3 regions of the Citrobacter farmeri genome follow, and region 3 is predicted to be linked to each of the others. Evidence: predicted binding sites of a transcription regulator. Region 3 holds the regulator's gene; each other region holds the start of a gene.
What was found. Region 3 encodes PurR, which represses purine synthesis genes. Its sites were predicted from a motif close to CANGCAAACGTTTGCNTG; they were not measured.
Positions count from the first base shown of each region.

Region 1: pyrC (dihydroorotase) is a predicted target of PurR. The motif match lies at 1,980-1,997, and genes of this name have one in related genera.
Region 2: purH (bifunctional phosphoribosylaminoimidazolecarboxamide formyltransferase/IMP cyclohydrolase) is a predicted target of PurR. The motif match lies at 1,710-1,727, and genes of this name have one in related genera.

Region 1 is NZ_CP077291.1:2,754,153-2,757,295, reverse strand. Features, by position in the region: gene bssS (biofilm formation regulator BssS) at 1-211, opposite strand, end outside; gene dinI (DNA damage-inducible protein I) at 564-809, opposite strand; gene pyrC (dihydroorotase) at 885-1,931, opposite strand; gene I6L53_RS13020 (lipoprotein) at 2,034-2,594, opposite strand; gene grxB (glutaredoxin 2) at 2,725-3,143, opposite strand, start outside.
Region 2 is NZ_CP077291.1:108,386-111,528, forward strand. Features, by position in the region: gene purD (phosphoribosylamine--glycine ligase) at 1-1, opposite strand, end outside; gene purH (bifunctional phosphoribosylaminoimidazolecarboxamide formyltransferase/IMP cyclohydrolase) at 13-1,602, opposite strand; rRNA gene I6L53_RS00550 (16S ribosomal RNA) at 2,226-3,143, shown strand, end outside.
Region 3 is NZ_CP077291.1:2,495,373-2,498,515, forward strand. Features, by position in the region: gene I6L53_RS11700 (MFS transporter) at 1-879, opposite strand, end outside; gene cydH (cytochrome bd-I oxidase subunit CydH) at 1,049-1,138, opposite strand; gene purR (HTH-type transcriptional repressor PurR) at 1,432-2,457, shown strand; gene punR (DNA-binding transcriptional activator PunR) at 2,454-3,143, opposite strand, start outside.

The DNA.
Region 1 (3,143 bases), 260 kb from region 3:
TTTTGGCAATGCCGGCTTCTAATATCGAAATAAATTGTCTGGCAACATCGGTGGTTAACCAGAGCGTTTGACCCACTTCCGTACCATCTGGTTCAGGGCGATTCGGAGTCTGGTAGTGCAAACGCAGCATCAGCGCGTCATAGCTATCTACGGTGCTGATGTCCCATCCCACAAGCGGATGAGTCTGAATGACTTCATTATTCTTTTCCATCATGCCCCCTAATTCGTGTTACAAGACAACGGTTTTCGAGGTTCAATGCGTTTTTATCTGAAGCAACTTCAGTATATCAATAAATAAGGGTATTCACTGAGATTTTAAAGAGGGAGGAGCATAAATTTCTGCAAATTAAGAATTTATGAGTAATTAATCACCATCTTGTTCACTCTTTTTAAGTATGTTGTGCAATATTTTTGCGTGACAGGTGAAAATATAATCAATTGTCAGGACGGCGTGGTTTTTTAAATGGAGCCTGTAAAGAGGTTGTCTGAAGGATAGCAGGATAAAAATGACAGGATAAAAAAAGCCGGGGCGACCCGGCAAAAAAGACTACGGCATAGCATTTTTATTCTTTAATGAACCAGTCGTCGGCGCTCTCCCAGGTTTCCTGGAGAATTTCGCTGATCCGTTCTTTATCCTCTTTCGTCGCGCCGATCACGGACAAATTATTCGCCGCAGCGTAACGAACGGTCACGTTACCGTCATTGTCGGGAAAGTGGTGAGTAATACGGCGGGAGAGTTCACCTGCCAGGGCGTCAATGGCACCGGCAGGCAAAGGTGAAGTTTTAGCAATAGTGACTTCAATACGCATAATGGCCCCCTGTTGAATATACTGGTTATTTATACAGTTAACTTGACCAGGTTACAACAGGCGGCGCTGTTTTTTTTACTTTTTGATTGACCAGCGTACCGTTTCGCCCCCGAGGAACGGCACCAGCGTATCGTCGGTCAGCGTGATGCTCTCCGGAACCTGCTGCTCCTCACGTACCAGCTCAATGAAGGTTTCATTCACCGGCAGACCGTAGAATCGCGGACCGTTCAGTGAACAGAAGGCTTCAAAGTGCGTCAGGGCATTCATCTCTTCAAACACGCTCGCATAACTCGCCAGCGCCGTCGGGGCGTTAAAGCATCCGGCGCAGCCACAGCTCGATTCTTTACGATGACGGGCGTGTGGGGCGGAGTCGGTACCGAGGAAGGCGCGTTCAAAGCCGCTGGCAACCAGTTCTCGCAGTGCCTGTTGGTGTACATTGCGTTTCAGGATCGGCAGGCAGTAAAGGTGTGGGCGAATCCCACCCACCAGCATGTGGTTACGGTTAAACATCAGGTGCTGTGGCGTGATCGTCGCGGCCAGTAACTCGTTACCATCACGGACATACTCCGCCGCATCTTTGGTGGTGATGTGCTCAAAGACGACTTTCAGTGCGGGCAGGCGCTGGCGCAGGGGCTCCATCACCGTCTCAATAAAGCGCGCTTCGCGGTCAAAAATGTCGATATCGGCGTGGGTGACTTCGCCATGTACCAGCAGCGGCATACCCAGTTTTTCCATGCGCTCAAGTACCGGCATGATTGCATCAATGGAGGTGACACCATGGCTGGAGTTGGTGGTGGCATTGGCCGGATAGAGTTTTGCCGCGGTGAAAACGCCTTCGCGAAAACCGCGCTCCAGTTCAGTGGGGTCGAGCGTGTCCGTTAAATAACAGGTCATCAGCGGGGTGAAGGTGTGTCCGGCAGGGACCGCATCGAGTATGCGCTGACGGTAGGCGATTGCCGCATCCACCGTGGTGATCGGTGGTGCCAGGTTGGGCATCACTATCGCACGTGCATAAATGTCGCTGGTGTACGGCACGACCGTTTTCAACATTTCGCCATCGCGAAGGTGAAGGTGCCAGTCGTCTGGGCGGCGAATCTTTAAAACCTGGGAGGGTGCAGTCATCAATATGCTCCGGCTGGGGGATGTCATTTTTGCCGGAAACAAAGGATATGCGGAAACGTTTTCGTTTGCACGTAAAAAAAGGCGCCGCAGCGCCTTTGTCGGTTAATCCGTGAACGGGATGATAATTTCGCCCGGTTTCACTTCAATTCCTTTCGCATATTTCTTCGCCAGCGCTTCGCCCTTGCTGCTGTCTTCGCGCAGGACATACGCCGGTTGCTGGTTAAAGTAATTGCGTAGCGACTGGTTCAGATAGGGCATCAGAGTTTGCAGCACCGACTGCATTTTTTCCGGCGTCACGGTGGCATCCACCACTTCCATTTCCTGCAGGAAGATGGCGCCTTTTTCTTTATTAAAGACTGGCAGCGCTTTCAGTTTCAGCTTGATGGTTGCCTTCTGGCTACCAAATAGCGAATTCATATCCAGGTTTGCATCGCCGGTCAGCGTCACTTTGTTTGGCTCTTCACGCCCGATCTGGCTGGCGAGGTTGTTCAGTACGATATGTGCATCGGCAACGCCCGGAAGTCCGATATCTTTGGCAAAGTTGTTACGCTTTTCGAGCGCCTGATTAATTTCTTGTTCACTTACGGTGTACTGTGTGAGCTGATTACAGCCGGTCAACAGGCCGCCAACTATCAATGCGGCAGCAAAAAAAATTCTCTTCATGGGGTTCCTCTACATGATGCGATCATCATAATCCTGACATAACGCAGCATGTGTCACCAGCGCGCACTCCGCCAGTAGAAAAAACTGAAAATAGCGGTGGCCTGTATAACCCAGCCACCGCCGGCGAACGTTAAATTGCCATGGATGATAACAGATTGATCTGCGTCTGTTTCGCCATATTATCGCGATAGTCTGCGACGCGTGTTGGCCAGTTAATACCGGCCACCAGCGTCAGGTTACGCAGCAGAGGAAATAACTGGATGTCATCTTCGGAAAGTTCACCGTTCACGCCATTTGGTTGCACGATGAGCTTGTCCAGTGCGCGTAAATCATCACTGATTTTTTTGGTCAGGCCAGCGGAATGTGCCAGATGATCGGCAAAACTGCCGATCATCGCCTCTTTCTTTTCAGTAAAGTATTTGCGCGCTGAAGGCGAGGAAAATTCATCAAACGCAGATTTTGCGAAGCGGGGTAGCAGCAGGTGGTTGGCGTAGCTGTTCACTTTGCGCAGCCACTCGTCAATGGCCGGGTTTTTCTTACCGGTGAGCA
Region 2 (3,143 bases), 2.4 Mb from region 3:
TGTCTCGCTCCATTAATGGCGGAAGTGGCGCATGTCGGTGAAGATCATTGCAATACCGTGTTCATCAGCGGCAGCAATCACTTCATCATCACGGATAGAACCGCCAGGCTGGATCACGCAGCTCACACCGACGGCGGCGGCAGCATCAATACCATCGCGGAAAGGGAAGAAGGCATCGGAGGCCATGGCGGAACCTTTCACTTCCAGGCCTTCATCAGCGGCTTTGATCCCGGCGATTTTGGCGGAGTAGACGCGGCTCATCTGGCCTGCGCCAATGCCGATGGTCATGTTCTCTTTGGCGTAAACAATGGCGTTGGATTTAACGAACTTCGCGACTTTCCAGCAGAACAGCGCGTCACGCAGTTCCTGTTCGGTCGGCTGGCGCTTAGTGACCACGCGCATTTCACCGGCAGTGACCATCCCCAGATCGCGGTCCTGAACCAACAGACCCCCGTTAACACGTTTGAAATCCAGACCCGGCACGCGCTGCGCCCATTGGCCGCAGGTCAGAACGCGAACGTTCTGCTTGGCGGCGGTGATTTTAAGCGCATCTTCGCTGGCGGACGGGACGATAATCACCTCGACAAACTGACGGGAAATAATGGCCTGCGCGGTTTCCGCATCCAGTTCGCGGTTGAAGGCAATAATGCCGCCAAAGGCAGAGGTCGGATCCGTTTTATACGCACGGTCGTATGCATCGAGAATCGAGGTGCTTACCGCTACGCCGCAGGGGTTAGCATGCTTCACAATCACGCAGGCGGGTTCGGCGAACTCTTTGACACACTCCAGCGCTGCGTCGGTATCAGCGATGTTGTTATAAGACAGCGCTTTACCCTGTACCTGGGTCGCGGTAGCAACGGATGCTTCTTTAACATCTTCTTCTATATAGAAGGCAGCCTGCTGGTGGCTGTTCTCGCCATAACGCATATCCTGCTTCTTAATGAAGTTCAGGTTCAGCGTGCGCGGGAAACGACCTGCGGCTTCTTTGCTTTCGCCGTGATAGGCCGGAACCATGCTGCCAAAGTAGTTGGCGATCATGCTGTCGTAAGCGGCGGTGTGTTCGAAGGCTTTAATTGCGAGGTCGAAACGGGTGTCGAGGGTCAGTGAGCCTTCGTTAGCATCCATCTCGTTAATAATGGCGTTGTAGTCGCTGCTCTTCACCACAATGGCGACATCTTTATGGTTCTTCGCGGCGGAGCGCACCATGGTCGGCCCGCCAATATCGATATTCTCTACCGCATCTTCCAGTGAGCAGCCTTCACGGGCAACGGTCTGGGCGAACGGATAAAGGTTAACAACCACCATATCGATTGGCGCGATACCGTGCTGTTCCATAATCCCGTCATCCTGGCCGCGACGACCGAGGATGCCGCCGTGTACCTTAGGATGCAGGGTCTTCACGCGTCCATCCATCATTTCCGGGAAACCGGTGTAATCGGAAACTTCGGTCACCGGCAGACCTTTCTCTGCTAACAGACGGGCAGTGCCCCCTGTCGACAGTAGCTCCACACCACGTGCGGAAAGTGCCTGGGCGAATTCGACGATACCGGCTTTGTCAGAAACACTGAGCAGAGCGCGGCGGACTGGACGACGTTGTTGCATGGTAAATCCCCTGGATTTGACGATTACAGAGAGCGTTAGCTGAATTTTTCGTGAAAAACTTAGCTAACGCCCCTTACGGGGCATCCTTTCTTTTGCGGGGGCATTGTAACGAAAACGTTTGCGCAACGCTCGCGAATTTTTCTTTTTCGATTCTGGCGCTAATTTTCTCTCTATAACGATCCCATGCAGGAGGAAAGATCGGGCAAATGATCCCTGTGATTGTGGATAAGTCTGTGTGTAAAAGGGTATAAGGCGGGGTTTTGCTGGGGAATGCAGCAGTCAGTCATTTTTCTGATATTTTTCTATTGCGGATACTCGGGAACTCCCTATAATGCGCCTCCATCGACACGGCGGATGTGAATCACTTCACACAAACAGCCGGTTCGGTTGAAGAGAAAAATCCTGAAAATCAGGGTTGACTCTGAAAGAGGAAAGCGTAATATACGCCACCTCGCGACAGAGCGCTGAAGCGCGTCGCAACTGCTCTTTAACAATTTATCAGACAATCTGTGTGGGCACTCAAAGTGACATGGATTCTTAACGTCGCAAGACGAAAAATGAATACCAAGTCTCTGAGTGAACACGTAATTCATTACGAAGTTTAATTCACGAGCATCAAACTTAAATTGAAGAGTTTGATCATGGCTCAGATTGAACGCTGGCGGCAGGCCTAACACATGCAAGTCGAACGGTAACAGGAAGCAGCTTGCTGCTTCGCTGACGAGTGGCGGACGGGTGAGTAATGTCTGGGAAACTGCCCGATGGAGGGGGATAACTACTGGAAACGGTAGCTAATACCGCATAATGTCGCAAGACCAAAGAGGGGGACCTTCGGGCCTCTTGCCATCGGATGTGCCCAGATGGGATTAGCTTGTTGGTGAGGTAACGGCTCACCAAGGCGACGATCCCTAGCTGGTCTGAGAGGATGACCAGCCACACTGGAACTGAGACACGGTCCAGACTCCTACGGGAGGCAGCAGTGGGGAATATTGCACAATGGGCGCAAGCCTGATGCAGCCATGCCGCGTGTATGAAGAAGGCCTTCGGGTTGTAAAGTACTTTCAGCGGGGAGGAAGGGGATGTGGTTAATAACCGCATTCATTGACGTTACCCGCAGAAGAAGCACCGGCTAACTCCGTGCCAGCAGCCGCGGTAATACGGAGGGTGCAAGCGTTAATCGGAATTACTGGGCGTAAAGCGCACGCAGGCGGTCTGTCAAGTCGGATGTGAAATCCCCGGGCTCAACCTGGGAACTGCATTCGAAACTGGCAGGCTTGAGTCTCGTAGAGGGGGGTAGAATTCCAGGTGTAGCGGTGAAATGCGTAGAGATCTGGAGGAATACCGGTGGCGAAGGCGGCCCCCTGGACGAAGACTGACGCTCAGGTGCGAAAGCGTGGGGAGCAAACAGGATTAGATACCCTGGTAGTCCACGCCGTAAACGATGTCTATTTGGAGGTTGTGCCCTTGAGGCGTGGCTTCCGGAGCTAACGCGTTAAATAGACCGCCTGGGGAGTACGGCCGCAAGGTTAAAACTCAAATGA
Region 3 (3,143 bases):
CGCCCCCAGTTCATTTTGTGCCAACAAGGGGATGGCCAACATAATCATCATCAGCAGCAGCAAAAAGCCCTTCAGCGTACCGTTAACCGAGCGATCGGCCAGTTTGCCACCGAGGTAGTTACCAATGGAAAAGCCCACGCCGATCAGAACCAGCATCCCGGTAACAAAGGCCGGAGTGGCATGGGTGATGCTTTGCAGGACGGGTGAAATATAGGTATACAGCGTAAACATTGCGCCCGCCCCCAACACGGTGGTCAGCAGCGCAGAAAGCACCTGAGGACGCATTAACACCGCGAGCTCTTTTTTCACTTCCGGTCGCGCCCCGGCACCGCCTTTCGGCAACGAGAAAAAGAGACTCAGCATTGAAATCACGCCCAGACCCGCGGTTGCCATGAACGACATTCGCCAGCCGATGGTTTCACCCAGCCAGGTCGCCGCCGGAACGCCGCCGATGTTGGCGATGGTCAGCCCCATAAACATCGTGGCAACGGCGCTGGCCTGTTTGTGCTTCGGCACCACGCTGGCTGCCACAACGGAACCCAGGCCGAAGAACGCGCCGTGGTTAAGGCTGGTTAAAATGCGTGACAGCATCAGTGTGGTGTAATCCGGAGAAATCGCCGAGAGCACGTTACCAAGCGTAAAGATAGCCATCAGAAAAATCAGCGCATTACGTCGCCCGCGATGTGACAGCAGCAGCGTCATCAGCGGTGCGCCGACCATCACGCCGACCGCATAGGCGCTAATCAGCATACCAGCCGCAGGAATAGACACATCGACACCACGCGCGATGACGGGTAATAGCCCCATCGGCGAGAATTCGGTCGTGCCGATGCCGAATGCGCCGATAGCCAGCGCCAGTAACGGATAATTAATTTTCATGCAGTGATGACTCCGGCTCTTCGCGACGGATCGCGATGCTTAACTAAGAGTCAAAAGCATGACATCAATCACAAAAAAAGAGAAGTTAACAAAAATACAAAAGACTTTTGCAGATTCAATAACAATATGGCAGGAGGTTCGAGGGAGCAGACACTCCCCCGAGGGGAAATCAATGCATTGCCGCTGTCAGACCGCCAGCAACGATTAAAGCCAGAACAATAAACGTGGTCACTAATGAAAATTTCAGATCGGTGCTCATCAACTTTTCTCCTTTTTATTCCCACACAAAAAGTGATATAGCGCATTTTTGCACACTTGAGTGCAAAAATCTCCCACGATTTAGAGTGATATGTGCTTTTAATACTTCCCCTTTTCGTTAAGATCAGCCAAAATTCGACGCTTACTTGATTAGCGTACCGGCCATTGACCCCTTCCTGACGCTCTGTGGCGTTTTCCCGTCATGCCGCACCCACGATGTTGCGCACAGGATGAGTAAAGGCAAACGTTTACTTGCGTATTTTAATGTTCAGGTTGGGTCTGGAGTGAGATTTAATGGCAACAATTAAAGATGTAGCGAAACGCGCAAACGTTTCCACTACAACCGTATCACACGTAATTAACAAAACGCGTTTCGTCGCTGAAGAAACACGCAATGCAGTGTGGGCGGCAATCAAAGAATTGCACTATTCCCCCAGCGCTGTTGCCCGTAGCCTGAAGGTAAACCATACCAAGTCTATCGGTTTGCTGGCGACCAGCAGCGAAGCCCCCTACTTTGCCGAAATTATTGAAGCGGTTGAGAAGAACTGCTTCCAGAAGGGCTATACCCTGATCCTTGGTAACGTCTGGAACAATCTGGAAAAACAGCGTGCCTATCTGTCCATGATGGCGCAAAAACGCGTTGATGGTCTGCTGGTGATGTGTTCCGAATATCCCGATCCCCTGCTTTCGATGCTGGAAGAGTATCGTCATATCCCGATGGTGGTTATGGACTGGGGCGAAGCCAAAGCCGACTTCACCGATACCGTAATTGATAACGCCTTTGAAGGCGGTTATATGGCTGGCCGCTACCTGGTCGAACGCGGACACCGTGAAATTGGTGTGATTCCGGGGCTGATGGAACGCAATACGGGCGCTGGCCGTCTGGCCGGTTTTATGAAAGCGATGGATGAAGCGCTGATTAAAGTGCCAGAGAACTGGATTGTACAGGGCGACTTCGAGCCTGAATCCGGCTACCGCGCCATGCAGCAAATTTTGTCGCAAGCGCATCGCCCAACGGCGGTCTTCTGTGGCGGCGATATTATGGCAATGGGTGCCCTTTGTGCCGCCGATGAGATGGGCCTTCGCGTACCGCAGGACGTATCGCTGATCGGCTATGACAATGTGCGCAACGCCCGCTTCTTTACGCCAGCATTGACCACCATCCACCAGCCTAAAGATTCCCTGGGTGAGACAGCCTTTAACATGCTGCTGGACCGTATCGTCAATAAGCGCGAAGAGTCGCAGTCCATTGAGGTCCACCCGCGCCTGGTGGAGCGTCGCTCCGTTGCGGATGGTCCTTTCCGCGACTACCGTCGCTAAACGTCTTCTGCGGGAGTCTCGTCAGGCTCCCGCAACCACTCTTTGTTCAGCGTTTCGCTGTCTCCCAGATAGTCAAGCAGCCAGATTAGCGCGGGTGACATATCATTCTGCTGCCAGGTCAGGCAACACCCCGCATCCGGGAAAGGGTTCTCCAGGTTCAATGCCACCCACTGTCTCTTATTGAGATACGGCTTGGCAAAATGCGTCGGCACCATACCGACACAAAGCCCGGCGCTGATACAGGTCGCGGAGGAATCCCAGTCCGGAACCACCACCCGCTTCTGGTTGTCCAGCAACCAGGTCACGCGTTTCGGCAGCGTGCGGGAGGTATCTTCCAGTACCAGTGACGGCCAGTTGCGCAACGTGTCATCACTGAGAGGCCCGCTCATGGCGGCCAGCGGATGTGTGCTGGCAACGACACAACACCAGCTCAGCTTGCCCATATCGCGGAAGGTGTATCGTCCTCCGACCGGGATCGCCTGGGTTGCGCCGATAGCGAGTTCAACCCTGCCATCTGACAGCGCGTCCCAGACGCCGTTGAACACCTCCTGAAAGACCAGCAACTCCACGTCATCAAAGTGGCGGTAAAAATCGACAATCAGCTGTCGCGTACGCTCCGGGCGCACGATATTGTCCACTGCGATGGGAAGTTGTCCGCGCCAGCCGTTGGCGATCTGCTGACACTG